Regions from separate parts of the Gracilibacillus sp. D59 genome, predicted to be linked through region 1. Evidence: riboswitches for the same ligand, from Rfam matches in the RefSeq annotation. Region 1 holds a riboswitch; each other region holds the start of a gene.
The links. Region 1 has a riboswitch for thiamine pyrophosphate ahead of ACTWP4_RS19420 (ABC transporter substrate-binding protein). Riboswitches for the same ligand answer to the same signal wherever they lie in the genome.

Region 1 (7,709 bases):
CGTGTAGTCGATGGAGATACAGTCAATATTGACATAGATGGTCAAGAAGAAACAATAAGACTGTTATTAGTCGATACTCCGGAAACAAAACACCCTAACCTCCCTGTTCAGCCGTTCGGTCCGGAAGCGTCTAATTTCGCAGTCGAAAAGCTGACTGGCAAAGAAGTTAAAGTTGAATTTGATGGACCAGAGCGTGATAAATATGATCGTCTACTCGGCTATATTTGGGTAGATGGAGAAAATTTTAACCAATTATTATTAGAAGAAGGATTAGCGCGTTATGCATATGTCTATGATCCACCTTACACCCATCAAGACGAAATGAAACAAGCGGAACAACTAGCACGTGAAGCAGAGATTGGAATCTGGAGTATTGATGGATACGTAACAGATGATGGATTTAACCATAAAATCCCTACTGATGATCAAGAAGATAAGGATGTTGAATATGCTAATTGTACAGAAGCGCGTGAAGCTGGTGCAACACCGCTGTACGAAGGGGATCCAGGTTATGGTAGTTATATGGATGGCGATGGTGATGGAGTAGCTTGTGAATAATGAAAATCTAGTTTTTTTCTGATAATTTTTTTCTGGACACTTTTACAGTTTTTCTGGACACTTTTCTTAATTTACTGGACACTTTGGCACCGTTTCTGGACACTTTTTACGATTTACTGGACACTTTCTATAAAATTAGCAAAGCCCGAAAAGAGTTTCGGGCTTTGCTTATATATGCTTCTCTAGTCGATAGAATTTTTTCGTATTTTGTTCCACCTGTTCTACTACTTGTTGTAATGGTAACTCTTTAATCCCCGCTATTTTCCTAATCACATCATTTATCATATTAGGATGTGTCATTTTTCCTTGAAAGGTACCTTCAAACGGCCAAGGACCATCAGTTTCAACCATCATTAGTTCCATTGGATAACTTCCTATCAAGTCTTGGATTTCCTTTTCATAAACACAGTCTGGTGTTACAGAAATCATATAATTTGATTCGATCATCCTCTGAACCGTTGCTGCATCTCCTTTGAACCAATGAAAATGGGCACGCTTCACGCCATGCTTTGCTAATAAATCACATACCGTCACCGCATCGTCATATACTGCATGCAAAACAATCGGCAAATCATATTGCGCGGCTAAAATCATAAATCGTTCTAATATTACAATATAAGGTTGCAAACGGAGATTGGGCTCCTCTTTTCTCTTATAAAAAGGTAAACCCACTTCGCCAATGGCAACTATCTGATCATGGTGTTTATGAATCAAAGTTTCGATTTGTGCTATTTCTTGACTAGTTGGAAGTGGTTGTTCCGGATGCCAGCCAAAAGCCGGAAAAACTTTTGGATACTGATTGTATAATTGCCAAACTTTTTCACAGCTTTTCAGATCACTTGATACGGCAATCATACCATCCACTTCTAATGTATCCATAATTATTTTTTGTTGATTTGGCTGATACCAATCCAAATGAATATGTGCATCAAACATCCAATACACCTCGTAATGTTTGGTAGATTTCTTTTTTCTTTTCAAGAAATGCTGTCGATAAGGTTAATTCTTCCTGTCTCGGACGATTAAAATCAATGCTGAATTCGTTGATGACCTTAGCAGGCTTCGCACCTAAGACAAGAATTCGATCTGATAAGAAAATAGCTTCCTCAATGTTATGTGTCACAAATAAGACAGAGGGCCGTTCTTGCTCCCAGATAGCTAATAACCATTTTTGCATTTCTAACCTTGTGAACTCATCTAATGCTGAAAAAGGTTCATCTAGACATATAAAAGATTGTGGGCTTAATAAACTGCGTACAAATGCAACACGTTGACGCATTCCACCTGACAATTCATGTGGATAGGCGTTGGCATAATCCTTTAATCCAGCCTTTTCCAACATCGCGAGCGCTTTTTCTTTATCAGGCTTTTGATATAACTCCATACCTAAAATAACATTTTCTAAAACCGTACGCCACGGGAATAACGATGGTGTCTGCGGCATATAACTAATAGCGCCTCTTTTACCATTAATCGTTTCATTATCCAATCGAATCGTGCCAAGGTCTGCTTGATAGAGCCCGCCGATTAGATGAAAAATTGTACTTTTCCCACTTCCAGACGGTCCTAGTAAGGAGACGAATTCACCATCATTCACTTGTAAATCCAGGTTATCCAGAATCGTCTGTTCACCGAAGCTTTTTGTAATTTTCTCGAGTTCTAGTGTACTCATTATTGATCCTCCTTACCCGGATGCCATTTTAATATGATTTTTTGAGCAGCAATGATAATCGCAAAAAAAATCAGACATAAAATCATAATAAATAAAATGGCAACAAATACCCTGTCAGTTCGAAACGATGATGAAGCCAACGTCATGTATACACCAATTCCTTCATTGGCACCTAACCATTCAGATATTACAGCACCCATTACACTATAGGTAGCTGAGATTTTTAAGCCGGAAAACATTTGTGGAACCGCATGAGGCAATTCAAGCTTCATGAAAATTTGCTTTTTCGAAGCGCCAGCCATTTTCATGTAATGAATTAATTCCGGGTTTGTATGCCTTAATCCATCTATGGTAGATACAACGATTGGGAAAAAACATACTAAAGTAATAATTAATAATTTCGGCGTTACACCAAATCCGAACCAAATAACAAGCAGTGGTGCGAGCACAATAATCGGAATATTTTGTGACATGATAAGCAGTGGATATAGTGCTTCTCGAATTTTGGGCAAAACATGAAGGACTACCGCAATAATCAACCCTACACTAACACCAATAGCTAGTCCGCAAACAGTCAACAAAACTGTCGAAAATATATGGTGCTGGTAGTCATTCCAGCCGCTGATCGCTTCCTGAATAATAACAGTTGGTGCAGGAAGGACCCAGGTCGGAATATCAAAGATGCGACTGGAAACTTCCCATATAATTAAAATACTAATGATCACTGTGACTGGTAAAAATGACTTTCTAAACATAAAACATGCTCCTATTTACTGGCCACTTTTTATTGTTTAGTGACCGCTTTTTCCCATTTAACGATATTTCTTGGTCAATTCACTCATAGAAGCTTTATGATTCTTATGAGAATAAATTTTAACTTGTGAGATAACACTTGGGCAATCTAACTCATGCATACGATGATTCATTTTTTCGATAACAGATAATAAATCTACAAGATCACCTTCCATGGTTGTTTCTAATGGATTGACTTGATATTTGACCCCCGCTTGTTCGATAATTTTGATTGCTTCATCAACAAAAGGGATTGAATCTTCTCCTTTTGGTGTCTTTGGAATGATTTGTACACTAACTAATGCTTCAGCCATTGCGATCCCTCCATTATTCTGGTAAAAATTCGTTGGTAAACGCTGCTTCAACGTCTAGTTCACGCTCTAACAAGTCATTATTAAACATGAATTCGGCATAATTACTCCATACCTCTGCTGATTGCTCGCCCCATCTGTCTGCATCGTCTTGATATTTTGGCGATACCCATTCTTGGCTTGCATGGACTAATTCTTCATCTAAATCTGGTACGGCATCAACTAAGATATCAGCAGCTTCACTTGGATGATCAATTGCATCTTGATAGCCGCGACTTACTGCAGCCATAAATTTTTCAATGGTTTCCGGGTTTTGTTCAATCATCTCTTCATTTGTTGTAATAACTGGCGTATAATAATCTAGTTTTTCCGAATAGTCCGTGAGATACATCATATCAATTTCTTTTCCTCGAAGTTCGGCTTCGATTCCTGTCCAGCCATAATAAATCCAGGCAAAGTCAACATCACGTTCAACTGCTGTAAAAAAGTCGGTATTTCCCATATTTACGATTTCTACATCCTCTACAGATGCACCTTCTTGTTTCATTAACGCATCGATAACTGCAGATTCAACAGGAGCACCCCAACCACCATACGTTTTCCCTGCAAAATCAGCAGGTGATGTGATTCCTTTTTCCACTGGTGCAGCAAAACCGGAAGTATTGTGCTGAATAACTGCAGCAATCGAAACGAGTGGTATATCTTGAGTACGTGCTTCTGTTACCTGTTCCTGATAACTAATACCAAATTCTGCCTGGCCAGAAGCTACAGTTTGATCTGCCCCCGCTTCACCTGGCATGACAATTTCCACATCAAGGCCCTCTTCTTTAAAATATCCTTTTGATTCGGCTACATAAAGTCCGGTGTGATTAGTGTTTGGCGTCCAATCTAATACTAAGGTAACTTTCTCTAATTCTTCTTGTGTCTTTTCTTCATTCCCACATCCTGCCAAAATAAACAAACCTATGATTGCAATTAAAAATTTTTTCATGATGAAATCCCCCTATTTATATTATCTTTTTAGAGGAACATATAAGAAAGCGCCCTAGACGAATTGCCTAGGGCGCATATAGATACTATTATCTCATATGTTCCCTACGCTGGTGCTAACCAGATCAGGTTCTAAGGGTCAGCATCTTACGGATACAGTCTCAACCGGCAACACCGGTCCCCCTACATTCATTATTCTATTACTACCTTCTACTTTGACATAATTCGTACTTTTGATCAAGTTTTATTAACCCTACTAATTAACATACCAAATTCTCCAACCGACAATAGCTATTTCCAACACTCTAATTACATTGCAGTATTGTGGAAGAAGAAATATTAAAGTTTTGGTAAGGAGGATATTTAAATGCAAGTATTTTTATATGTATTACTTGGTATGATTGTAACTTATGTCTTATTACTAATTGGAGAATTCGGTCTGGTATTGCTTGGTAGAGGAGCGTTTGGTTTACTTTTATATATTGCTTTGAACATAAACAAGAAGAATAACATAGAAAAGTAACAAAGCTAATGAAGTAGATTGAATCAAAGAATGATGATATCGATTTTTTTACAGAAAAGGTTTAAAGCACCTATCTGATTGATTTGTAATATCGATACATATTCAGGTGAAAATCATGCAAAATATTACTAGTATCGGTTGAACAAATTTAAAAAAGTGGAGTTTGTATATAAATGAAAATTATGTACTTAACAATTGAACTTATAGTTGGATTTTTTTTCTTGTTTATCATAGTGAAATTTGTAGGAAAAAAAATCATTAATCAAATTTCCCCGTTCACTTTTATAGCAGCTATTGTTTTAGGAGAATTAATTGGAAATGCTTTATACGATCATAAAATAGGCGTCCTTTATATTATTTATTCTATGTGTATTTGGGGAGGATTACTTTTTTTCGTTGAGTATTTAAGTCAAAAATTCCTTGCAATCAGAGGTTTGGTTGAAGGGAAACCTTCTGCTCTTATCAAAAATGGAATTGTTGATCGTGAAGCATTAAAGAAAAATCGAATGAATTTAAATCAATTACAAAATTTACTTCGACAAAGTGAAACCTTTTCTATTCGTGAAGTCGCCTTTTGCTATTTAGAGGCAAACGGATCGCTTAGTATTTTAAAAAAGTCAAAGTATCAAAAAACGACTCAGGAAGATTTTAATATGCCTTCACAAGTAGTTTCCGTACCAATCACTTTGATAAGAGACGGAGAAGTTTTATGGGACGAAATCATTGATTTGGGCTTTGATGAATCTTGGCTGAAATCACAATTAAACACTTATAATATTACTGACTACAAAGATGTTTTCATAGCTGAATGGCTTCAAGGGGAAGGTCTTTTTGTACAGGTTATTTAAACCGTACGACTACAATAAAAGAAAAAATTTGAAATTGTTAACAATTTTACTTTATCTAACAGATGCATGAGTTCAACTGACGGTCATTAAATGTTCGTCTTTTTTATGGATTAATTTCAACTTTTTGGAATATTATGTTAAAATATTGACAGAAGAGATTATGCTTATGACAGCTTAATTTAATCGTATACATGGCTATAAGGAGGGCTGAAAATGAAAATAGGAGAAAAGATTCAAAAAAAGTATTTAGAGAGAAATAAGTTATTTTTAGCTATAGACATTATTTTTAGTGTTTTAACGATTTATTTTGCAGTTCGAGTGTTATTGATATCTATTACGGGGTTAGTAAGTTCAAATCCGTCAACTGATTCTCCGACTTTATTACTTTTTGCTATGCTATTTTCTTTAGGATTATCTAATTCTGTTCGGGTTATTGAAATGTTAGTTATCGAAAAAAAAGAATATTTCTCGTTTTTACTTTTATCTACACTCTTCGTTTTCAGTGTATCTACATATATATTACTAGTAGACTAAAGGGAGTGTTGATCGATAACGATCAAAATCCCCCCAATGTATTGTGTATTTGTTAAAATCTATAAGCACTTCCGCATGTATTAGCCTGTGGTTCATAATAACAATGTTGTTTATATTGTCCTGCAAATGGTTGACCATACCATGTAGGTGGACATTCAGCATACGGATTAAAATACCAAAGAGAATATTTAGAAGGATGTTTTCTCCAATACTTTACAACTTGTCGTGCTAACCTTTTCTCCACTTCTCTTGCTGGTCTATAAAATAAACTACCTTTTTGTACTGCTTCAAAAGAATAATTTCCACCTTGAACTTGAAAAATTACATCACGTATAGTCCTTACATCCTTAAAATCTAAACAATCAGCTTTTGCCCGATTTACAATAACATTCCCAACCATGAGCATCCCTAGTCGCCCTTCAGCAATGGCTTCTGCCCTCAACATTCTTGCTATTAAATTAATGTCACTTTCGTTATATGATACTCTTGTCACTATTATCACCTCTAAAAGAATTGTATGAAAAAATCTTTGAAAAATGTAAGATTTTCGTAATTCTTATCTGTTTGGGCTTGGACCATTTCGCAAGAATTCATAGCTAAGATCAAGTCGGATTTTTAGGTGTTCGCTTCAGTTCTTCATACTTCTATTTGGATTTTTTACATGGTGGAGTTTAATATGTTCCGCCATCTACAGCCATTGGAATATACGGTGTCACTGATATGAGGAGATTTCGGGGGCGAATATGTAAAAAAAGAGAGTAACAAAAAAATTATTGCTACTCTCTCTATTATTTAAAAGGATTTATTTTAAAATTCTTACCTAGTCTTATCCATGAATTTTATTTGCTACTTCGACGACACGTTTTGCTTGATGTTTAACTGCTGCTTGAACATCTTCTACCATGGAACCATCTTCCTGGCTTTGCGTAACACTTGTCCCATATGGATTACCGCCAGCTGCAAATAATGAATCATCAGAATATCCTGGAGGAACGATGATTGCCCCCCAGTGCATCATAGATGTATAAAGGCTTAAAACTGTTGCTTCTTGTCCACCGTGTGGATTAGAAGCAGATGACATTGCACTTACTACTTTGTTTACTGTCTTACCAGACGCCCATAAACCACCTTGTGTATCGATGAATTGTTTCATTTGTGATGCTACATTTCCAAAACGTGTTGGAGTGCTAAAAATAATAGCATCCGCCCATTCTAGATCTTCAGTCGTTGCTACAGGGACATCTTTAGTTTCTTCTACATGTTTTTTCCAGCCTGGATTTTGTGCGATTGCTTCTTCCGGTGCTGTCTCAGCAACGCGTACTACTTTCACTTCCGCTCCTGCTTCTTTTATTGCTTCTGCTGCCCAATTCGCTAATTGATAGTTTATACCTGTTGAACTGTAATAAACTACTGCAACTTTTACCATATTTGTAAAACTCCTTTGCTTCTTTGATACTTTATATTTTCCCAGTCTGAGATAA
Region 2 (7,709 bases), on a different contig from region 1:
GTATTATCTGGTGGAAAACCAGGTAAACACAAACTAGTTGGTACAAGTCCTGGTTTTGTTCCAGATATCTTAAACACTTCTATTTACGATGAAATTATCCAAATTGGTGATGAAGATGCGATTAACACATTTAAACGTTTAGCAGCAGAAGAAGGACTTTTCGTTGGTCCATCTGCTGGAGCAGCCGTTTTTGCTGCCATTCAAGTAGCAAAAAGGCTTGGTTCAGGTAAAAAAGTAGTCTGTATTGCTCCAGATACCGGAGAACGATATTTAAGTATGCATTTGTTTTAATACTTGATGTTTTAAACAAGATTCTTGTAAGTACACTTTCCGTAGTGACTTTAAAAAGGGTATATAATTTTAGGTTCACTAAATGCTCAAAGAGATCAGTAAAAACTGATCTCTTTGTTGTAAGTTAACGAAATAAATAAGTGTCTAACCGTCTATCTAGTCGAAACACTTATACAACTTCAAAATTAAAAGGGTCCAAAATACGGTCCTGGTCCATATGGTCCTGGCGGAAATGGAGGTCCATAAGGTGGATAATCGTAATAAGGAGGATATGGTGGGTATGGGTACGGCCCTGGATGACCGCCTGCGATTTCGCTTCCTAAATAACCTAACCCAAAACCTAACAATCCTGCCCCTAATGGTCCTATAGGTCCAAAAAATCTTTCGTCTGGATGTGGTGGTTGTTGTGGCTGTCGAAATTGTTGAGGTGCCATCTGATAGTGGTGATGATGCATAAAGCATTCCCCTTCCTTCAGTAAACTTTCATCACTTGATAGTAGCCTATGCACCAATTACAAATTGGGATAGGATATTCACCTATTTTTGAAAAAATAATTTAAAAGGTGGTTTGTACATTGAAAATAATCGAAAAAGAAAATGTGAATTGGGAAGACCAGTTTTTACATCAAGACGTGCCAAGTATTACACCTTATTTAATACCAGATAATCAAACAGCACCTATTATATTAGTTATACCAGGAGGCGGATACGGTCATCGTGCATATCATGAAGGGGAGCCAGTTGCAAATTGGCTCAATCAAAATGGAATACATGCCTGTGTTTTAAGATACCAGATTGCACCGATATCAGAACAAGAAACTATTGAACAAGCACAGCAGGCCTTACAATTAATCAAAAGCAAGAGAAATGATTGGGGTTTGAATGATCATAATCAAATAGGCGTGTTAGGTTTTTCAGCTGGTGGGCACCTAGCTGCAGTGGTCAGTAATCATCACATTGAGACAGAGGGTTTCTCCTCAAGGCCTGATTTTCAAATCCTTTGTTATCCGGTAATTACAATGGGAGAGTTCACACATGAGGGAAGTAAAGCGAATTTACTTGGTGAAAATCCAAACCAGTCATTGATTGATCAATATTCTTGTGAGAAAATTGTACATGAAGATACCCCGCCAGCGTTCATCTGGTCAACCGCAAATGATCAATCGGTATTATCCATTAATAGTTTAAAATATGCGGAATCATTACAACGGTATCAGATTCCGTATGAGTTACATATTTATCAAGATGGCAGACATGGTTTGGGGCTTGCTGAAGACCATCCGAATACGATGGACTGGAAAAATGCTTGCTTACGTTGGTTAAACGCTTATATAACAGAAAGTGAGGAAGATTAATGGCAAAAGTAAAAATGCTCGTACAATCCACCTATAATAAAGAATTACTGCGAGCAGGTAAAATATACGAAATCAATGATGAAACAGCAAAACGCTGGGAAATTAGCAGAATTGCTGAAATCATCGAAGAAGAAAAACAAAATTAATGTAGTTCCAGTAGCTTTCGTAATTTTAATCGGAAGCTATTTTTTTGATCATCGGTAAATTTTTTCGGTCCTTTTGTTCGTAAACCTGCTTTTCTGGCTTTAGCATTCACATGGCGTTCTTGTAACATTCGGTTGATTTTTTCTTTTGAATAAATGAAGCCAACGTGATGCATCACTTGGCATCCTTTCTCTAAACAAAGTGCTGCTAGTCCGTAGTCTTGGGTGATTACTAAATCATTACGCAGCACCATTTGTACGATTCGATAATCAACTGCATCAGACCCGTCGTCTACATATTTTACAGTTACATGTTGAGGCGTTTCTTTTATTGAGAAATGACTGTAACTTTTTACTACTATTACATTGAGCTGATAGGTTTTGGCTTCTTCTATAATAATATCGGTCACAGGACAAGCATCTGCATCGACATATATTTTCATGATATTCGCTCCCTTCTCAAAAATAGTAGGTATAAATAGTATAGCAAAATCGACAAAATTATAGTATGATTTTCTTAGTCTATCAATAGAAAGTAAGGGAAATAAATGAAAAGCTATTTAGAAGAACAACAAGAACAAATGCTGAGAATGTTAGAACAGTTAGTCAATATCGATAGTGGCTCATACGACAAAGAAGGTGTCGATAAAATTGGAGCCGTCATGAAACAATATTATCAAGACATTGATTTTGAAGTGGAGGAAGTGAAACAAGAGGAATCAGGCAATCACTTGATTGTTCGAAAAAAGAATGTGGATCCATCTAAACCAACTATTTTGATTCTTACACACATGGATACCGTGTTTGAAAAGGGAACAGCTAAGGAAAGACCTTTTAGTATAAAAGGGAATCGAGCATATGGTCCAGGTGTCATCGACATGAAAGCAAGTCTTGTTTCTGTATATTATGCGATTAACGCATTGCTAGAAAGTGAGAAAGAGTCTGTTGGACAGGTGGAAATATTATTAACGAGCGATGAAGAAATAGGTTCTCAAACCTCTAGAGAGCTAATCGAAAAACATGCCCGGAATAAAAAATTTGCATTAGTAATGGAACCAGCCCGCAAAAACGGTGCGATCGTCTCAGCGAGAAGAGGTAAAGGTCTTTACACATTGGAAGTAATCGGGAAAGCAGCTCATTCAGGTATCGAACCTGAAAAAGGAAGAAGTGCGATTGAAGAGTTAGCGTATAAAATTATACAATTGTATGATATTACCGATGAGGAAGAGGGCATTCATGTCAATGTAGGCTTAATTGAAGGTGGAACTTCAGTGAATACAGTTTCTGATCATGCAACAGCTCAAGTCGATGTACGCTTCCGAACACAAGAGCAAGCAGAAGAAATAAAGGAACAAATCGCTACAATTATGGCCAGTACCGAAGTAGACGGGACCAAAGTCAACATGGAAGGGGATATCAATCGCCCGCCAATGGAAAAAACGGAACAAACAGAAAAATTGTTACGTATTATTAAACGAGTTGGAGACGAACTAGATATTTTTATTAAAGATACGGAAACTGGTGGCGGATCTGATGCTTCATTTACCTCTGCATTAGGTATACCAACCGTAGATGGTCTAGGACCGGTAGGAGGAAGAGCCCATCGAGAAAGCGAATATCTCGAATTAGAATCCTTCATCCCGCGAACACTTCTTCTAGCACATGTCATCGATGAATTAGCAAAATCATAGGCGAATTTGTTTAGATACGAAAAAACGCAATTCACTTATAAAAGTGAATTGCGTTTTAAATTAACCTGCATCATAATTTTCTTGTAGAAAATGTAGCTGATGTCTTAATAATTGCATCTCTTCATCATTTAAAGGTACTAACGGTAAACGAACTCCTCCAACATCGATTCCGTTTATGCTTAATGCTGCTTTTATCGGTGTTGGACTTGGTGCCATAAACATAGATTGCATAATCGGTAGCAAGAAATGATGTAATTCCTGTGCCCGCAACATATCCCCGTTTTGACAAGCAGCAATCATATCGTTCATTTCGTTTCCAACAATATGTGAAGAAACAGAAACAATTCCATTTGCCCCAATAGCAACAGCTGGAAGTGTTAAGTTATCATCTCCACTATATAATGAAAAGTCCTGATCTGTTTCTCGAATAATTTTGGTCATCACATCGAGATTACCGCTAGCTTCTTTTACGGACACGATATTGTCAATTTTGGAAAGTTCAATAATGGTTTCAGGATTAACATTAATACTCGTTCTTCCTGGAATATTATACAACATCACAGGTAGAGTAGTAGATTCCGCAATCACTTTAAAGTGTTGGTATAAACCTTCTTGTGATGGTTTATTGTAATAAGGTGCTACAAGCATGATGCCATCTACACCGATCGTTTCCGCTTTTTTCGTCATCTCGATAGATTCGCGCGTATTGTTTGACCCGGTCCCAGCAATAACTGGCACCCGGCCATTAACTGTTTTAACGGCGTATTTTATCAAAGATATTTTTTCTTCTTTTGATAGTGTCGGAGATTCACCAGTCGTTCCTGTAACAACTAATGCATCTGTTCCATTTTGAATTAAGTAGTTAATTAAGCGCTCTGTTTTTCCGTAATCAATTTCTCCATTTGGATCAAAAGGAGTAACCATTGCTGTTAATACACGTCCAAAGTTCATGATACATCCACCTCTATTCAAAGATTTAAAACAATTTGACTATTTCCATTGAATAGAGGGTATCTCATCACCAATGTTAATAAAAAAGATGCAACAATGAGGGTCTCATTGTTGCATCTGGTTTTACACTGGATTCGATGCGTGAGATAGCCCTCCATATAGTTCGTCACTATATGACAGCCCTGCATTTATTCAATGAAGGACCAGTAATTTAAGTTGATGTATACTTAGATTACTTCGGCAAATTCCCCTTTCCATAGCTTTCTCTGGCGACATCAGCCTCCAACTATGTACTAATGGTTTTTGCACCTCTATTCTCACTTCAATAAAAAATTGAAGCAAAATATTTAATTGTTTTACGTTGTAACCAACTATATCAAAAAATATCGATTAGTGCAATCCGATTTATTAAAAAATTTCTTGACAATATGGAAAAATTTGATATGATGTAATCGAATTAAATATTATCAACACATTCCACTAGGGGTGTCTTTTAAAGACTGAGATTAAAGTAATACTTTAAGACCCTTAGAACCTGATCTGGTTAACACCAGCGTAGGGAAGTGGCTAGTATCTAATATATTGCAATCCTTTTATATGGATAAGTATAGCCACTATCTCTACGTTTGTATGGATAGTGGTTTTTTGTGTTTGAAGGGGGCTTGGCACAATTAAAGGGAACGTAGAAGGCGTAAGCCTAGATCAATACTTATTACAAAAAGGAGATGTGTTTAATGAAAAAATCTTTAACATTAACAGATATTTTAGTAACGATTGTCATTGCCTTTATTTTTAGTGTTATTTACAAACTTTGGGGTCCATTATACAGCTTAATTGGAGTGTTTGGCTTACACCTAGACCAATTAATTTATGGTATGTGGTTTATGGCAGCTACAGTAGCTTTCCTTATCATTCGTAAGCCAGGGGTTGCTTTATTGGCAGAACTTGCTGCTGCCCAGGGTGAATTTTTATTTGGTGGACAGTGGGGAATATCTTTACTGTTATATGGCCTTGTACAAGGGTTAGGCTGTGAACTGATTTTTGCAATGTATCGATACAAAAGTTATCGTTTATATGTTACCTGTTTGGCAGCAGTGGGAGCAACAATAGGTTCACTCATTTTAGATGTGTTTTATGGTTATATCGATTCATTAGCCGTTTGGAATCTTACATTATTGATTGTTGCCAGATTAATAGGATCGATATTGATCACCGGTGTGTTTGCCTACTATTTAGTAGAAGCATTGGACAAAACAGGTGTTACGAAAGCTATTCGTCCCATTTCAAAGGACGATTACAAAAAGTTGGACGATGAGATGGGGTAAACTGAGATGTTAGAAATTAAAAATATGCGAGCAAAATATCCAAGCGCGGCATCTTTATTATTTAAAGATTTTTCATTATCCATTAATAAAGGGGAGAAAGTATTACTTGTCGGTCCTTCAGGTTCTGGGAAGTCTACATTACTCCAAATCATGGCCGGCTTAATACCAGACGTTATTGAAATGCCTTTAAAAGCAGATAAACAACAAATATCAGAATCGTACGGCATGGTTTTTCAAGACCCAGATGCTCAATTTTGTATGCCATATGTAGATGAAGAAATTGCGTTTGTATTGGAAAACCGAAATACTCCAAGACAAGACATGGATGATTTAATTTGCCAATACCTAACCCAGGTTGGATTACAATTAGATGATTATCACGTTTCGATCCAACAATTATCTGGTGGAATGAAACAACGTCTTGCGATAGCATCTGTCTTAGCATTAGAACCTGAAGTGCTTTTTTTAGATGAACCAACCGCTATGCTAGACCAAGTTGGTACTAAACAAGTTTGGGACACCTTGAAGAATGTCTCAGAGGATAAGACAGTGGTGATTGTAGAACACAAAATTGATCATGTATTATCATTAGTTGATCGAGTTATCATCTTGGATGACACTGGTTCTATAGTGGCCGACGGTGAGCCAAACGATATTTTTAATCAATTCCGCAGTAAACTCTATCAATATGGGATATGGTATCCCCATATTTGGGATGATTATGCAAGTCAATTACCAGAACAGTCGCATAATGAACATAGTTATCAACCACTTGTAACCATGCAATCTTTTTCCGGTTATTATCAGAAACATTTAAAAATGCATGTCGAAAATGCGGTAATTAACCGAGGAGATTGGATAACAATAACCGGTGAAAATGGTTCTGGTAAAAGCACGCTTATGCTGGCAATGATGCAATTAATTAAAACATCAGGAGAGATTAGTTATTTTATAGCGGAGGATATAAGAACATGCGATTACCGAAAAATGGGGTATGTTTTTCAAAACCCTGAACTGCAATTTGTGAAAAACAGTGTCTACGAAGAACTTGAGCATTCATTAAAGCATAGCAATGTGCCACAAAAACAGTTCGCAAACAGAATAGAAGCACATTTGACCAAATATAATTTGTATCATGTTAAAGACCATCATCCATATCAATTATCTATTGGTCAAAAGAAACGTTTAAGTGTAGCAACTGCAACAATAGCAGATGTTGATATTCTGTTATTAGATGAACCGACCTTTGGACAGGATGCTAAAAATACCTTCCAAATGCTCGAACTTTTCGAAGAATGCAGGAAAAATGGTGTCACCATTGTGATGGTTACTCATCAGACTGAAATAGTAGAACTATACGCTACCAAGGAATGGCGAATAAAAGATGGAAAAATCACAGATATCATTGATCTTTCCAAACAGTTCGAAAATACGTTGAAGGATGATATGTATGTCAATCAGTATTAATTACCAATCTACATGGTTGCATCGGATAAATCCCAGTTTTAAATTATTGATATTGACCGCATTGTTTATTGGTATGCTATTTGTGCACAATCCCAATTTTTTGTTATATATGATTATTGGTGCTCTTCTACTATATCTTTTTGGTACCGGACATACCTGGAAAGTAATCGGGTTGTTAGCTATTCCATTATTGATTATTTTTCTTTCATCTTCTACAACTATGATCTTTTTTGGTGAAGGGGAAACTACCTGGTTTAAATTAGGCTTAATCCATATAACAGAAGAGAGTTTTTATCGCGGTATTCACTTAGGGCTTAGGAGTTGTGTCTTTGGTATCTTAAGTTTAATATTTGCTTTAACGACTAGACCGGTTTATTTATTCTATTCAACTATGCAACAATTAAGATTAAAACCGAAGTATGCTTACAGCTTTATGGCGGCCATAAGGATGTTGCCGATCATTGTTGAAGAGTTTCAAACATTACA
Region 3 (7,709 bases), on a different contig from region 1:
ATCGCAATGGTGGATCCAATAATATCAGGCTCAAAATACAATATGCTATATCCGATAAGTCCAGACAAACCAAAAACTGCGACGACAGGCTGTTGATTTTTTAGTTTACTCGCGATAACAGGTGTGAAGAAGGTAGCAGGCAAACTAATGAATTGCATATATGCTACATACCATCCAGCAACTGATCCCGAAAACCCATTGGAAATCAAAATTTCAGCTAACCATGAGATCGTCACATAAAATAAAAAGGACTGTAACCCCATAAAACAGGTCACCTGCCAAGCAACAGGTGAACGCAATAATTTGACTGTGCTCGGTTCAAACAGTTCACTATCTTCTTGAAGGGGCGCTTTATTCATCGCCACTAACCAAGCAAAAATACCAATGATCGTTAATATGCTCCAACTAGCTAATGACCATTTCCAGCCGAGTCCAGCAGTTGTTGTTAATGGAACGCTTAACCCAGATCCTAATGCTGCAAAAATAGACATGGAAGTAGTATAAACACCGGTCATTAAACCAATCTTAGTAGGAAAATTACTTTTAATAAGACTTGGTAAAATGACATTAATGATGGCGATTCCCACACCAATTAATGTGGTCCCGATGAATAATAAAGTAATGGATGCAGTGGAACGAACCCAAATACCAATTAATAATGTTAAAAGACCGTAAAGTAATGCTTTTTCATTACTTGTTCGATTGGCAATTCTTGGAGCAATTGGTGACATAAAAGCAAAGGCTATGAGAGGTAGACTGGTTAAAAAGCCTGCGCTCCAATTATTGATGGATAAATCTTCACGGATTATTCCAATAATGGGCCCGACAGAAGTAATGGCGGGTCTTAAATTAAAGGCTAATAGAATAATTCCTGTAATAAAAAGAATAGTATAATACTTCTTTGCTAAATGTTGATCTGTTTTCATTTGTTCACCTTATTTCTATGGTATAATTAACAATTGCCATACAAAATATGCTAAAATAAGTAAGAAACTATCATTGGATTTAGCATTATAATAGAATAACATATATAAATCACAAGTAAAAGTTAAGTAAAGTGAAGGAAGGTCTATAATGGAGAATAAAGTCGTTAAAGAATTACTTTCATGGTTGAAGGCGTTGTTGGTTGCTATTATAATCGTACTCCTATGTCGGCACTTTTTGATTACACCTTCAGTTGTCAAAGGTGAATCGATGATGCCGAATTTAAAAGATGGAGACCGGATCATTTTGAGTAAGATAAGCAATATAGATCGTTTTGACGAAATTGCCTTCGAAGCACCAGATTCAAACGATAATTATGTGAAAAGGGTAATTGGCTTTCCTGGTGATACGATCGAGATGAGAGATGATAACCTGTATATTAATGGGGAACTTTATGAAGAATCATATCTTGATAAGTACAAATCTTTGCTTTCTGAAGGTCAAAAGCTTACAAATGATTTCACTCTTAAAGAATTAACAGGAAAAGAACGTGTTCCCGAAGGCAAAATATTTGTTTTAGGGGATAATCGAAGAGTTAGTAAAGATAGCCGTCAATTTGGGTTTGTTAATGAAGAAGCTATCATTGGAGATGTCAAAATGCGGATCTGGCCGATTGATTCATTTGGGATAATTAATTAGAGACGGGAAAACTTGACATTTCATCGTATCCATGTTTTATTGGTTATAACTTCATAATAAATTCCGCTAGGGGTGCTGCAAGAGCAGCTGAGATAAGAATCGATTTCTTGATCCCTTTGAACCTGAACTGGTTAAAACCAGCGTAGGAAAGTGGAGTCGGATGGTGTGTGAATACATGCACCTTTATTTTTTGATATGGATTATTCAAAGAGCCGCTCCGCTACCCGCGAGCGGCTTTTTTATGGAAATATATATTTTTTGTGGAGGCAGTAGACATGACATTTAGTCAAGAATTGCGAGTAGCGGCAAATGATATTTACCAAGGTATTTTTGAACACCCTTTTGTAGTGGGAATTGGTGAAGGGAACCTACACAAAGAAGCAATCATTCATTATGTAAAAGCAGATTTTGAGTACCTTAATGCGTTTATGAATATTTATGGTATTGCCATTACGAAAAGCACTACAAGAGAAGATATGACGTATTTTTATGAAAAAATCGGCTTCATCTTAAATAGTGAAATTCATCCACATCATAATTTGTGTCGTGTTGCAGGAGTGGACTATGATGAATTGCAAGGATATCCTCTGCCACCGACAGCTGATCATTATGTAGCACACATGAAAAGTGTAGCTCAGCAAGGAAGTATAGGTGAATTAATTGCAGCCTTGTTACCTTGTCCATGGACCTATTTGGAAATCGGACATTATTTAAAAGATAAATATCAACCGACAGAGCAACACCCTTTCTATGAATGGATTACATTTTACGCAAAAGAAGAAACAGCATCCGTTACGACTGAATTATGTGAACGTTTAGATAAGTGGGCAGAACAAGTAGGAGAAGGAGAAAAACAAAAAGCAAAATTAGCCTTTATGAAAAGCTGTCAGCTAGAGTATTTATTCTGGGAGATGGCATATAACGTTGAAGCATGGCCATTTTCATTAGATGGAAAGGGGAATTAAAATGCATAAAGTAGCGTCAGCACTAACAATAGCTGGAACCGATCCATCGGGTGGTGCCGGTATTCAAGCAGACTTGAAAGTGTTTCAGGAACGAGAAGTTTATGGTATGAGTGTGATTACCTCTGTAGTAGCGCAAAATACATTGGGAGTTCAAGATGTGCAACACTTGTCCATTGATTTTATTGAAAAGCAATTAGATGCTGTATTAACAGATATCCCACCGCAAGCAATCAAGACTGGGATGATCGCTACTGTCGATATGATGAAATTAATAGCAGAAAAACTAGCAAAAACGAACATTCCTTATGTTATTGATCCGGTTATGGTGGCGAAAAGCGGTGATTCCTTAATGGATGAAGCATCAAGACAAGTTATTCGTGATACGCTAATTCCTCTTGCTACAGTAGTAACACCCAATATACCGGAAGCGGAAATTTTAGTAGGTTTTGAGATTCATCATAATCAGGACGCAGAAAAAGCAGCGAAAGTGATTGTGGATGATTTAGGTGCAAAAGCAGCGGTTGTTAAAGGTGGCCACCTGCAAGGGGAAGCTGTGGATGTTTTATATGATGGTAAAAATCTTCATTATCTAAAGGCAGATCGTTTTGATACGAAACATACGCATGGAACAGGCTGTACCTTCTCCGCTGTCATCACTGCTGAACTGGCAAAAGGTAAGACAGTAAAAGACGCAGTGGCAATCGGAAAGGATTTTATTACAGATGCCATTCAGTATCCTTTAGAGCTAGGTCATGGCCATGGTCCGACAAATCATTGGGGATACAGATTAAAAGGTTTACCTCATAAAAGGGAGGCATTCAAGTGAGCCATTTAATTGAGGAGGTACGAAAGCAGCAACCATTGATTCATAATATTACAAATCAAGTAGTAATGAACTTCACAGCAAATGGACTATATGCTGTTGGTGCAGCACCTGTAATGGCGAATGCCAAAGAAGAGGTAGAAGAAATGGCGCAGATTGCAAGTGCTGTCGTATTAAATATTGGGACATTAACAAAAGAGCAAGTCGATGCGATGATTTTAGCAGGTAAAGCTGCCAATCGAGCAGGGGTACCTGTTGTGTTAGACCCGGTGGGTGTCGGTGCTACCACATTCCGAACAGATTCCGCTAAGCGAATCGTACAGGAAGTCAAGGTAACATGTATCAGAGGGAATGCAGGGGAAATTTCCAATTTAGCCGGAGTTGATGCTCAAGTTCGTGGTGTCGAAGGTTCAAGTAGTATCGATGTACAACAATTAGCAGAGTTAGCTTTTGATACATTACAAGTACCTCTTGCTATCACTGGGGAAAAAGACGTGGTTATCAACCAAGATGAACGAGTTATAATCTCCAATGGTCATCCACTTCTAACAAAAGTAACTGGTGCAGGGTGTTTATTATCAGCTGTTATTGCGTCCTTCTTATCGGTAAGTGAAAACGTGATAGAAGCTGTGACTAATGCACTTAGCTATTATGGAGTGGCAGCAGAAAATGCTGCAGAAATGCATACCTATCCAGGAAGTTTTCAAATAGCATTCTTGGATCAATTGTTTGTAGTAGATGGAGAAGAAGTCAACAAGAAAAAACAAATAACTAGGAGTTCTTAAAAGAATGAAACGTGATGTATTGCAAGTTTATTTTATACTCGGAAGTAATAATACGAAAGAAGATCCCTTATATGTACTAAGAGAAGCGTTAAAGGGTGGTATTACCCTTTTTCAGTTTCGCGAGAAAGGCCGAGGTGCTCTTGAAGGAGAAGCTAAAAAGCAATTAGCCATTCAAATGAAAGAGCTATGTCATCAATATCATGTCCCTTTTTTAGTCAATGATGATGTGGAATTAGCGCTGGAAATAGAGGCAGATGGTGTTCATGTAGGACAGGACGATATGTCGATAAATGAAGTGAGAAAAATTGTCCCTGCTAATTGGCTTGTTGGTGTGTCATCAACTAATGTAGAGGAAGCAGTTCAGGCAAAGAAAGACGGTGCTGACTATATTGGAGTAGGCCCAATTTATAGCACAAATACGAAAGAGGATGCGAAACAACCAATTGGGGCAAAAGGTTTACAGGAAATAAGAGAAAGAGTAGGAGATCTGCCGATTGTGGCGATTGGTGGTATCCGTTTAGGACACGTGATTCGACTGATGAAATCTGGTGCAGATGGAGTCTCAGTCATTTCAGCAATTAGCCAAGCCGAAAATCCTGAGACTACAGCAAGTACTTTTTTTAAGTACGCTAATTATTATACACGGGAGCAATGATTCGATAATGTGGGCTCACTTTTGATACACTAATAGTATTAAGGTGAAGGAGGTAATATTGTGCGTCTTGAAAATAAAAAAGTAATTGCTTTAGTAGACGAAGATTTTGAAGATTTGGAACTATGGTACCCTATTTTACGTTTGCGTGAAGAAGGTGCAACGGTTGATTTGGTAGGAAAAGAGGCTAATCAAAAATATATTGGAAAATATGGTGTTCCAGCAAATTCTGATTATGCTTTTTCCGATATAAATGCAGAAGATTATGATGGTATCCTAGTGCCGGGTGGATGGGCTCCTGATAAACTAAGAAGGTTCCCGGAAGTGCTAGAAATGGTACGTTATATGGATCAAGCGAAAAAGCCGATCGGCCAAATTTGTCATGCGGGATGGGTACTGGTTTCTGCTGGTATATTGCGTGGCAAAAAAGTAACTAGCACGCCAGGTATTAAAGATGACATGACGAATGCAGGTGGCTTGTGGAGTGATGAACCGGTCGTAACAGATGGACATATTATTTCCAGTCGTCGCCCACCGGATTTACCACCATATGTGAAAGCATATGCTGACTTCCTTGCCAATCAGTAAACAAACTTGATCTTACAGGGTTTTCCTTGTAAGATCTTTTTATAACTATGAGAATACATCAGTGCGAAGTAACTTTGGTGATTTTGTCTGGCTTTATATGAGTGATAACCACCAAATCTCTTGTGAGTGAGCAAAGATTTGTTGAATAAACCAAGATAATCGACAAATCTTCCGTGAGAGAACAAAGATTTGTCGTAAAAATCGAACTATACATTAATATGTTCATCCATTTTTAATAATGAGTGAGATATAACGGAAATAGGGTGTGGTTGAACTGTAGACAAAAGTATATGGTAAACAAACTACTCGCATAGCGGTAAGTAGGATTTTTCAAAATTGTAGGATAGGGGATTATAAGACATGGAAATGGTATGGTGGGCATTGATTATTGTCTGTTTTGTATTGGCGTTTGTGGGGATTATTTTCCCGATTATTCCGTCGGTATTGGTGATTTGGATTGGCTTTTTTATTTACCAATTTGCACTATCGGCTGAGAATATTGGCTGGATTTTCTGGATAGCAATGGTTGTTTTAACATTGCTGTTGATCTTTTCCGATATTATTGCCAACAGCTATTTTGTAAAGAAATTTGGCGGTAGTAAAACAGGTGAGCGGATGGCAGCTATCGGGGTGATTGTTGGTTCATTTATTATCCCGCCATTCGGTATCATTATTGTTCCGTTTGTTTTAGTCGTCGTCACGGAAATGATTCAGAAAAAAACATCACAAGAAGCACTCAAGGCAGCGTTAGGGTCCTTGATTGGATTTCTAAGTGGAACTTTCGCAAAAATTATTATTCAGTTGATCATGATTATCTGGTTTTTTATCGTTATTTAATGGAAATCAGACATCGAGGTGTTACAAATGAAGCGAGTATTAACAATAGCTGGAGCTGCTGCACAAGGAAGTGCCGGTATCCAAGCGGATTTAAAGACATTTCAGGAACGGGATGTATATGGAATGTCAGTGATTACAGCAACAGTAGCCAATAACTCAAAAACAGATCAAGGGATTTTTATCCGGGAAATAGAAGAGATTGAAGCACAGTTTTATGCCGCAACAGAGATGGTTGGTGTGGATGCTGTTAAAACGGGTATGCTCTTTTCTGCTGAAATTATTGAACAAGTAAGTCGATTGCTAGAAGATATCCCCGTACCATATAAAGTAATAGATCCAGTTATGATTGGGAAAATGGGGTCACAACTGCTAGCAGATGATGCGATTGAAGTATTAAAGGAACAATTAATTCCGCAAGCAACAGTTATTACACCGAATCGGTTAGAAGCAGAAAAGCTGTTAGGTCGAAAAATCCCGTCTGAACTGGAAGGTCTAAAGCAAGCGACGAAGGAGTTGTATGACTTCAAACCTCAATCAGTTTTATTAAAGGCTGGAAAGGTAGAAGATCAGGCAGTTGATATTTATTTTGACGGACAGTCGTTTGAAATCTTTCGAATGCCTTTGATTGACACAATACATACCAGTGGAGCTGGTTGTACATTTGCTGCATGTTTAACTGCCGAATTAGCAAAAAATGTACCAATGACAAGAGCTGTTGAGGTGAGTAAACAGGTTGTACACGATGCTATTGAACATGCATTGTCGTTTGGAAAAGGTATAGGCTCAGTTAGACATGGTGCGTCCAGACAAAAGTAAAGGTCATCTTTATTCGACTTCATATAAAGGATGGTGTACCAATACTTTGTTGGGCGGCGTTCGATTTATTGTGACCGTAGGCGGTGAAAACGTCTACGGTTTTTTTATTACAAAATTACTCTCCATCTATTATTATCCCCGAATGATATAAAATTTCAAAAAGAAGAGGAAATCGTGATCTGGTTATCGAAATGAATACCCATCAAATAAAAAAGGATGAGAAAAGTGGATTTAAAACCAAAAGTAAGTGGAACGTTCGGAAAAACAATTCAAGTACGCCTAGTTTCAGACTTAAAAAGAGCTCTGGAATACTACCGTGATGTTCTCGGATGTAAAATAGATGATTGGGGGCATGCAGAACGTGATGAAATGATTTTTATTCTTCAACAAGCTAACTCACCGGAGGATGTGCGACCAAACCTTCGAGCGAAGAAACGTTACGATTATCCGACGGAATGGGAAGGGCCTGATTTTGGCTGGGACACGTTTGTTCATGTTAGTTGGGATAGCCTTGATGCCTTAGTTGAGGAAATTCGAGGAAATGGTGGTTATATAGCTGTTGAACCGTATACTGGTAAACACGGTATGTGGGAGTTTAAAAACGCATGTATAAAAGACAT
Region 4 (7,709 bases), on a different contig from region 1:
GCTTCTGCTAGAACTTCTTGCTCAAAGAAATTCTCAAAATTAGCTTGTGGTTGTTCACCAACTATTCTTGCAGCTTCTTCTCCACCTTCATAATGTACCATCGTAGGTGTGCTTTCAATATTAAATTCTCCCCACGCATTATCAAACTCTAACAAATTCAATTTCACTAAATCCACACCATATTCTTCTGCAATTGGTACCAATTCAGGTGTAGTTCGTTGGCAATGGATACATGTTGGACTGTAGAAGTAAACTGTAACATCTTCACCACTGTTCAATTTGCTCGCTAATTCATCAGGTAAGATTTGATTTTGATACATCGGATCGTCCAATTGATCAATTGTGGCTTGATCTAAATCTGATTTATTATAAGGATTATCTACACCCTCTAATTGCTTAGAATTTTGATAGTTCACGACAAATATCAATGCTCCAAAAATCACAACGAGCAATGATACAAATATTACCATTTTTTTCACTTTAAACGCTCCTTTGTTGAACAATTATATAAATGTGAATGGCAAAGATAACAAGAAAACCTATCAATGCTTGAAAAGGAATTGATGCAAAACCTAGATAATTCACATAAGTCGTCGTACAAGGGATCAGACCACATGCATCACCTGACTCGTGCAGTGCAGGGACTTTTTGAATTAGATAATGATAGCTTGAAACAAATATTCCTATTCCACTTAAAATTAGCCCTGGAAAAGCGTATCGGATATCTTTTTTATAGACAGCATACCCATAAATGACAACGAGTGGATACATTAAGATTCGTTGATACCAGCACAATTCACAAGGTACAAATTTCATAACTTCGGAATAAAACAAACTTCCCATTGTTGCGATAAGGCTACATGCCCAAACAATAAATAAAAGTGATTCCTTATTCTTGTCCATTTCGTTCACATTCTCCTCTCACATTAATTATACATACAAGCAATTGAAAAACAAATGAACGAATTGTGAAAATGAAAACCTTTGTTTATGAAAGAAGAGGAAGTATGGCATTTCACATCAAATTTGGTATACTAACACCAACAACTATAAAGGAGCGTGATGACTTATGAGCATTGTATATAATCGAGAGTCTCAGAGAAAACAGTTACGAAACAGAGAGGGTAACGCTTTTAACGTATAGCTCTATCCTCCTGTTATGTTAGAGGAGGAAAAAATTTGTACAATTTAAATGAATTAGGGTTTGACCATTCCTATCAAGAACTAGTAAAAGACACCCCATATACGGTTGGTCGAGTAGCTAAATCTGCGAACGGTATATATCTTGTCTATTCTGTAAAGGGTAGCATTCATTGCGAAGTATCCGGGAAATTTTTTCATCATGCAGAACATGCACGTGATTTTCCTTGCGTAGGTGATTGGGTACTGTTTGATTACACAACAACAGACTCAAAAGGAATTATCCACCAAGTGTTAGAACGGAAAAGTGTATTATCTCGTCATGCTGCTGGGGAAAAACAACAGGAACAGCTAATAGCTGCCAATCTTGACACTGTATTTCTCGTCAGTGCATTAAATAATGACTTTAACGTTAGAAGGATGGAACGTTTTTTAACACAAGTATATGAAAGCGGAGCATCCCCGGTATTCATTTTAACGAAGAAAGATTTATGTGAAGATGTCGATGAGAAGTTAAGAGCTGTTGAAGAGATCGCCATTGGTCTTCCCATATTAACAGTCGATGCTCTCCATAATGAGGGAATGGATCAGCTTACCCCATTCCTTCACACAGGCAAAACAATTTCACTTCTCGGTTCTTCCGGTGTTGGCAAATCAACATTAATTAACCGTCTCCTCGGAGAAGAAGTGCAAAAAACCCAAAGCATAAGAGAAGATGATGCGAAAGGACGTCATACAACAACAGAGCGAGAGTTATTCCTTTTACCAGATGGTGGAATTATAATCGACACACCGGGCATCCGAGAATTGCAACTATGGTCGACTGAAGATGCAGCAAGTCAAACATTTCAAGATATTGAGGAACTGGAAGGACAGTGTAAATTTCGTGATTGTCATCATAGATCAGAACCTGGCTGTGCAGTAAAAAAAGCCATTAGTAGTGGAGTGCTTTCTGAAGAACGGTTTAAAAGTTTCCGTAAACTTCAACGTGAGGCAAAGTTTCTCGATCTTAAGAAAAAATACGGAACTCAACGAGCAACTCGTATTCAAGCGGAGAAACTATTAAAAGGAAAATGGTAAAGCGTTAGGAGCATAGCCAATATAAAACAAAGAAATCCGAACTGATTCATTCTAACCATAGAATGTTGAATCAACTTTCGGATTTTCTTTGTTTAAGATACTATTCTACTATTGTTTCATTCTCATCCTACAAACTGATAATATACTTTTTTAGCTTCTTGTACATTTTTTGTGCCATGAATGAGCGTACGTCCATCTCGGAATACGACCACACGATATTTATCGATCTCAAATGATAACAAATATGGATTGCTAAACAATTTAATTTGTTGATTGTGTTCCAAATGTTTTTTCATTTCATCAAAGTGAATGATTTTTTCTGCACTTGTTCTTATTTGGACCGTATTCCGACCACATAGTACCGCTGTTTTCAGTTGAGATTGATATGTTAAATGTGGGTATTGTTTTTTCACACATGATGGACACGTGTCATCTTTTAAACTCGCCACCTTCAATTCCATTTGCTGATTTTTCCATAAATCAAAAGCGATTAATTTCCCCGAAAGTGCATCATGATTCCCCGTAATTATTTTCAGCACCTCTGTTACCTGATGAGAGACAACCATTTGTACTGCTGGACTAATGATCCCGACCGTATCACACGTTGCTCCATCACTTGGTATATGATCCATTAAGCATTGCAAACATGGTGTTTCCTCAGGTAAAACCGTGAACGTCACACCATAACTTGCTACACAAGCTCCATAAATCCATGGTTTTTGATGTTTTTGACAAATATCATTAATAATTAATCTTGTATCAAAATTGTCTGTGGCATCAATCACCACATCCACTTTCGGTACAATTGCTTCTAATTCCTCCACACCGGCATCAATCACTTCTGCATGGATTTGAGTCAAATGATTAATTGCCTCCAACCTTTTTTTAGCGGCAATTACTTTAGGTGTTTGCATTCGGACATCTTCTTCTGAAAAAAGCTGTTGCCGTTGCAAATTGGTTTCTTCCACATAATCACGATCAATTAAGGTTAACGTTCCTACTCCAGCCCTTGCTAACATTTCCGCACTGCTTGAACCAAGTGCACCAACACCAACAATTACGACATGGCTTTCCTGTAATCTTTTTTGTCCTGTTTCGCCAATTGGTTCGAAGAGCATTTGGCGATGATAACGACTATTCACCAACACTTATCCCTTCCTTAGGACTACTTGCTACCGCATATTCTTTCTTCGCTATTCGACCTGCTTCAAATCCTAATCGCCCCGCTTCCACTGCTAATTTCATAGCTTCAGCCATTTTGACAGGATCATTCGCACCAGAAACAGCCGTATTGAGAAGAACACCATCTGCTCCTAGTTCCATAGCATAGGCAGCATCTTTCGGCGAACCAATTCCAGCATCTACAATCACGGGAACACTAGATTGCTCGATAATAAATTGCAAGTTTAATGGATTAATAATGCCTTGCCCAGAACCAATTGGCGAAGCTCCTGGCATAATCGCATGCACACCTAATTCCTCTAGTTTTCTAGCAAGTACGACATCGTCAGACGTGTATGGCAGTACAGTAAACCCCTCAGCTAGTAATGTCTCTGTCGCTTTTAACGTTTCAACAGGATCTGGAAGCAATGTTTTGTCACAACCGATCACCTCTACTTTGACCATGTCACATAGACCTGATGCATCCGCTAATTTAGCAATTCTTACTGCTTCTTCCGCATTTTTGGCACCAGCTGTGTTTGGTAGAAAACGATACTTCTTCAAATCTATTTTTTCCAAAAAGTTCGGCTGGTCTGCATCAAAAATATTCATCCGACGTACCGAAAAAGTTAATACTTCTGTTTCAGATACATCTACCGCTTGTTTTTGAATATCATAGTTTGGATATTTACCTGTCCCTAAAAATAATCGAGAATTGAATGTATAATTACCTACTTTAAGCATTGTGTTATCCTCCTCCTACAAAATGAACAATTTCCAATTTGTCACCCTCTGAAATTGCCGTTTCTTTATGTTTTTCTTTTTTTAAAATGGTTTGGTTATGCTCCACAATTAATGATTTCTTCTCCAAACGCAATTCTTGGATTAATTCTTCAATATTAGTGATACCTTCTCTTACTTTTAGCGGGTCTCCATTCACGATAATCTCCAATATCAGCCCTCCTTTCTACACTGAAATGATACTTTCTCTCTTTAACGAAAACGCCTCCAAATAAGTTTGATTGACTTGTTTCCCTTCGACGATATCTGCTAGAAATGTTGATGTTCTCGGTGCTAGCAATATACCATTTCGGTAATGGCCAGTTGCGACATATAATCCTGATACACCTGGTACTTCTCCTAAATAGGGAAGACCATCTTTTGTTAGTGGACGTACACCTGCCCAGGCCTCTTCTATGGTTGCCTGATTTAATGCCGGAAGTATCTGTTTGGCCCGTGATAACAAATGAAGAACACTTGCTACTTTCACGTTTTTATCGGTTTGGTTTGGCTTTGAAGTTGCGCCAATAATGATTCGATTACCTCTTTTGGGAACGAGATAACAACCTTCTGTAAAAATGGTCGATTGAATAAGAGGCTTTTCCGTAACAACGGACAGACATTCGCCTTTCACAGGTGTAAGTTGATTAACATACCGAGAAAAATGAGAACTCTTAAAACCGCAAGTCATGATGACACTTTCAGCGGTGTACACTTTTTCATCTGTCTTCACGCCTTTGACTTTCCCGTTTTCACTCAGGATATCTTGCACCTTCGTCTGTTCTTGAATCACAGCACCATAATGTTCTGCAGCTTTCGCAAATGCTTTCGTTACATGTGGCGCTGATACTTGACCTTCTGTCGGACAATAAAGAGCTGCATAAAAATCGGTAGCAAGTTCTTTTTCCGGTATACTTGCCGGTGAAATCACTTTTGCCTCCACTTTTTGTTGTGTTTGAAAACTTGCAATTCTTTTGAGATCATCGATTTCATCTTGATGATAGACTAACTTCAATGCACCCTTCTCGATTAACTGAATATCTATACCACTCTCTTCCAGTAAATCTTTTGCTAAACGAGAATATAAGTCACGGCTTTCTTTGGCAAAGCGAAATAATGGTGAGTCCTGTTCGAACTCCATTTGTACGCCTAACATGCCAGCTGCAGCACTCGATGCCTCACCAGCAATTATATTCTCTTCCAACAGTAGTACATGGTAACCTCTTTTACTTAATTCATAGGCAATCGATGCTCCCATAACTCCACCGCCAACAATGATTTGATCGAATCGTTTAGTCAAGATGTCCCTCCTTCCTTTTGTCGAACACTTTGCGGTAACACTTCAATGCATTGGTAGGATCTTCGGCATCCCATACTCCTGACATAATTGCCACACCGCTAGCACCAGCATCCAGTACTTCGCTCATATTTAGTTCGGTAATTCCGCCAATGGCGATAACAGGAATCGAAACATTTTCGGTAAGTTCTGTTAACGCAGCTACACCTCTTGGTTCGATGCCTTGTTTAGAATTACTTGGAAAAATATGGCCATAAAGTAGAAAATCCGCGCCATTTTGTTCCGCAGCGATGGCTTCGACCAGGGAATGTACTGACTTACCGATACGAATTGGGAAGGAGTTTTTTACATCTGCAACTGGAATACTATGAAATGCAAGCTGGACTCCTTTACACTTTTTTACCCATGCTACATCTACACGGTCATTGATAATGATCCGATCTGCTGGTACACCTGATTCTACCAACAAATCAATCATTTCCACTATTTCTTTTGCTGTTTTAGTCTTTTCCCGAAGGTGAATAAAATCAACCTTATCGATATTCTCTGGCACAAACTGCAAATCATTTTCTGTCAATCTGCCATTGGAAATTAGGTGAATTCCTTGCATTGGTACAACCTCCTTTGACCTAAAGGAAATAAAAAACCACCCATCCAGCATGGACGAGTGGTATGTATCGAAAGCTTCAATTAATTATCGCTTTTCTACCACTTCCCTCCGCTAGTGTTAACCAGATCAGGTTCAAAGGGTCCGAAGATTCGTCTCAGCCAAATGGCTCCCCTAGTGTTCATTCGTATTTTTTTTACTTACAGGAAAAGGATAACATAGGATTAAACATTCGCCAACAAAAAATAATCCGATTTATATGTTTAATATTTCTCCATAAGGGTAGACATATAATGGAAACATAAATAAGAAAGGATGTTGAAGTTAATGGCCCAAGATCAAGAAAAATTACAAACTTTAATTGATGGATTAAATGAGGATTTAGCAAATGAATATGCGGCAACGATCATGTATACGTACCATGCATCCGTTGTTTCTGGATTATATCGTTCCTTTTTGAAACCATTTTTTGAAGATGAAATAAATGATGAGATTGGACATGCTTTATATTTATCCGACAAAATCAAAACATTAGGTGGTACTCCAACTACAACACCAGCAAAAGTCGAACAACTAACAGATGTTAAAGATTTGTTAGAAGCTACTTATCAAGCTGAAAAAGAAACAATTGAGCGTTATGAAAAAAGAAAACAACAAGCAGATGAGCTTGGTTTAACCGAACTAGTTGTGAAATTAGAAGATATTATTGCAGATGAAACTAGTCATAAAGAAGAAACAGAGCGACTTTTGTCAGACAAGAGCTTTCAATAATTCACTAACCCCCCCCTTTTTTTAATATAGAAAAAACAACTTCCATTTGTTTGGAGGTTGTTTTTTTGTTCTATAATATCCACCTGCTTACAAAAACGAAAATCTAGGAATCTATGGTATAATAAAGTAAGACTTCCATCAGTGGGGATTTTTGACTCCCACTGATGGTTAGCGAAATTTATCAGGGTGTGAACATCCGTTATCCCCATTTAGCTTCTTAGATTCACTCAAACATTGAAGTAGGGATTTTGCGGACGATTAGCACCGTGATAAAAAGAAAATCTTCTGTGGGGTGAGGACATGATGAACACTTTATATGAGGAAATTGATGATTTATATAATGAAATGGTGGAAATGCGCAGGTTTTTACACCAATATCCGGAGCTTTCCTTTCAAGAACATAAAACAGCAGCATTTATTCAGGAACAATATAAAATATTAGACATTCCCTATCAAGCAAATATCGGGGGTAACGGTGTTGTAGCCACCTTAAAAGGTGCTAAGCCTGGTAAAACCGTTGCATTACGCGCTGACTTTGATGCACTGCCGATTCAAGATGAAAAGGATGTGCCATACAAATCTAAAAATGACGGTGTTATGCATGCTTGTGGACACGACGGTCATACGACGACATTACTTGCCGTTGCCAAAGTATTAAAAAACCACCAAGAAGAACTTGCTGGCACAGTAGTTTTCATTCATCAGCATGCTGAAGAACTTGCCCCTGGTGGTGCCAAGCCAATGATTGAAGCAGGCGTGTTAGAGAATGTTGATGTCATTTATGGCACTCATCTCTGGACAAATACACCCTATGGTCTCGTTCAAACATCACGTGGGAACTTTATGGCAGCAGCAGATCACTTCACCATTGAA

Region 2: linked by a shared signal. The riboswitch ahead of ACTWP4_RS15240 (ECF transporter S component) and the one ahead of ACTWP4_RS19420 (ABC transporter substrate-binding protein) in region 1 are both predicted to bind thiamine pyrophosphate.
Region 3: linked by a shared signal. The riboswitch ahead of tenA (thiaminase II) and the one ahead of ACTWP4_RS19420 (ABC transporter substrate-binding protein) in region 1 are both predicted to bind thiamine pyrophosphate.
Region 4: linked by a shared signal. The riboswitch ahead of ACTWP4_RS18995 (DUF561 domain-containing protein) and the one ahead of ACTWP4_RS19420 (ABC transporter substrate-binding protein) in region 1 are both predicted to bind thiamine pyrophosphate.

Annotation. Positions count from the first base shown of each region.
Region 1 is NZ_JBQQCK010000014.1:89,598-97,306, forward strand. It holds gene ACTWP4_RS19395 (thermonuclease family protein) at 1-558, shown strand, start outside; gene ACTWP4_RS19400 (TatD family hydrolase) at 727-1,494, opposite strand; gene ACTWP4_RS19405 (ABC transporter ATP-binding protein) at 1,487-2,230, opposite strand; gene ACTWP4_RS19410 (ABC transporter permease) at 2,230-2,985, opposite strand; gene ACTWP4_RS19415 (thiamine-binding protein) at 3,043-3,336, opposite strand; gene ACTWP4_RS19420 (ABC transporter substrate-binding protein) at 3,350-4,324, opposite strand; TPP riboswitch at 4,409-4,518, opposite strand; gene ACTWP4_RS19425 (hypothetical protein) at 4,691-4,846, shown strand; gene ACTWP4_RS19430 (DUF421 domain-containing protein) at 5,020-5,694, shown strand; gene ACTWP4_RS19435 (hypothetical protein) at 5,908-6,228, shown strand; gene ACTWP4_RS19440 (cell wall hydrolase) at 6,281-6,721, opposite strand; gene wrbA (NAD(P)H:quinone oxidoreductase) at 7,055-7,654, opposite strand.
Region 2 is NZ_JBQQCK010000009.1:59,669-67,377, forward strand. It holds gene cysK (cysteine synthase A) at 1-291, shown strand, start outside; gene ACTWP4_RS15210 (hypothetical protein) at 477-746, opposite strand; gene ACTWP4_RS15215 (alpha/beta hydrolase) at 867-1,646, shown strand; gene ACTWP4_RS15220 (hypothetical protein) at 1,646-1,792, shown strand; gene ACTWP4_RS15225 (YaiI/YqxD family protein) at 1,789-2,232, opposite strand; gene ACTWP4_RS15230 (M20 family metallopeptidase) at 2,338-3,480, shown strand; gene dapA (4-hydroxy-tetrahydrodipicolinate synthase) at 3,541-4,434, opposite strand; lysine riboswitch at 4,571-4,753, opposite strand; TPP riboswitch at 4,904-5,010, shown strand; gene ACTWP4_RS15240 (ECF transporter S component) at 5,166-5,756, shown strand; gene ACTWP4_RS15245 (ABC transporter ATP-binding protein) at 5,763-7,223, shown strand; gene ACTWP4_RS15250 (energy-coupling factor transporter transmembrane component T family protein) at 7,207-7,709, shown strand, end outside.
Region 3 is NZ_JBQQCK010000004.1:61,453-69,161, reverse strand. It holds gene ACTWP4_RS08700 (CynX/NimT family MFS transporter) at 1-926, opposite strand, end outside; gene lepB (signal peptidase I) at 1,075-1,623, shown strand; TPP riboswitch at 1,682-1,789, shown strand; gene tenA (thiaminase II) at 1,899-2,588, shown strand; gene thiD (bifunctional hydroxymethylpyrimidine kinase/phosphomethylpyrimidine kinase) at 2,590-3,414, shown strand; gene thiM (hydroxyethylthiazole kinase) at 3,411-4,196, shown strand; gene thiE (thiamine phosphate synthase) at 4,201-4,851, shown strand; gene ACTWP4_RS08670 (type 1 glutamine amidotransferase domain-containing protein) at 4,912-5,436, shown strand; gene ACTWP4_RS08665 (DUF456 domain-containing protein) at 5,797-6,273, shown strand; gene thiD (bifunctional hydroxymethylpyrimidine kinase/phosphomethylpyrimidine kinase) at 6,301-7,089, shown strand; gene ACTWP4_RS08655 (VOC family protein) at 7,315-7,709, shown strand, end outside.
Region 4 is NZ_JBQQCK010000013.1:127,100-134,808, forward strand. It holds gene ACTWP4_RS18960 (thioredoxin family protein) at 1-479, opposite strand, end outside; gene ACTWP4_RS18965 (disulfide oxidoreductase) at 481-903, opposite strand; gene rsgA (ribosome small subunit-dependent GTPase A) at 1,180-2,220, shown strand; gene ACTWP4_RS18975 (MoeB/ThiF family adenylyltransferase) at 2,343-3,362, opposite strand; gene ACTWP4_RS18980 (thiazole synthase) at 3,355-4,125, opposite strand; gene thiS (sulfur carrier protein ThiS) at 4,130-4,333, opposite strand; gene thiO (glycine oxidase ThiO) at 4,349-5,461, opposite strand; gene ACTWP4_RS18995 (DUF561 domain-containing protein) at 5,454-6,068, opposite strand; TPP riboswitch at 6,155-6,251, opposite strand; gene ACTWP4_RS19000 (ferritin-like domain-containing protein) at 6,393-6,836, shown strand; gene ACTWP4_RS19005 (M20 metallopeptidase family protein) at 7,137-7,709, shown strand, end outside.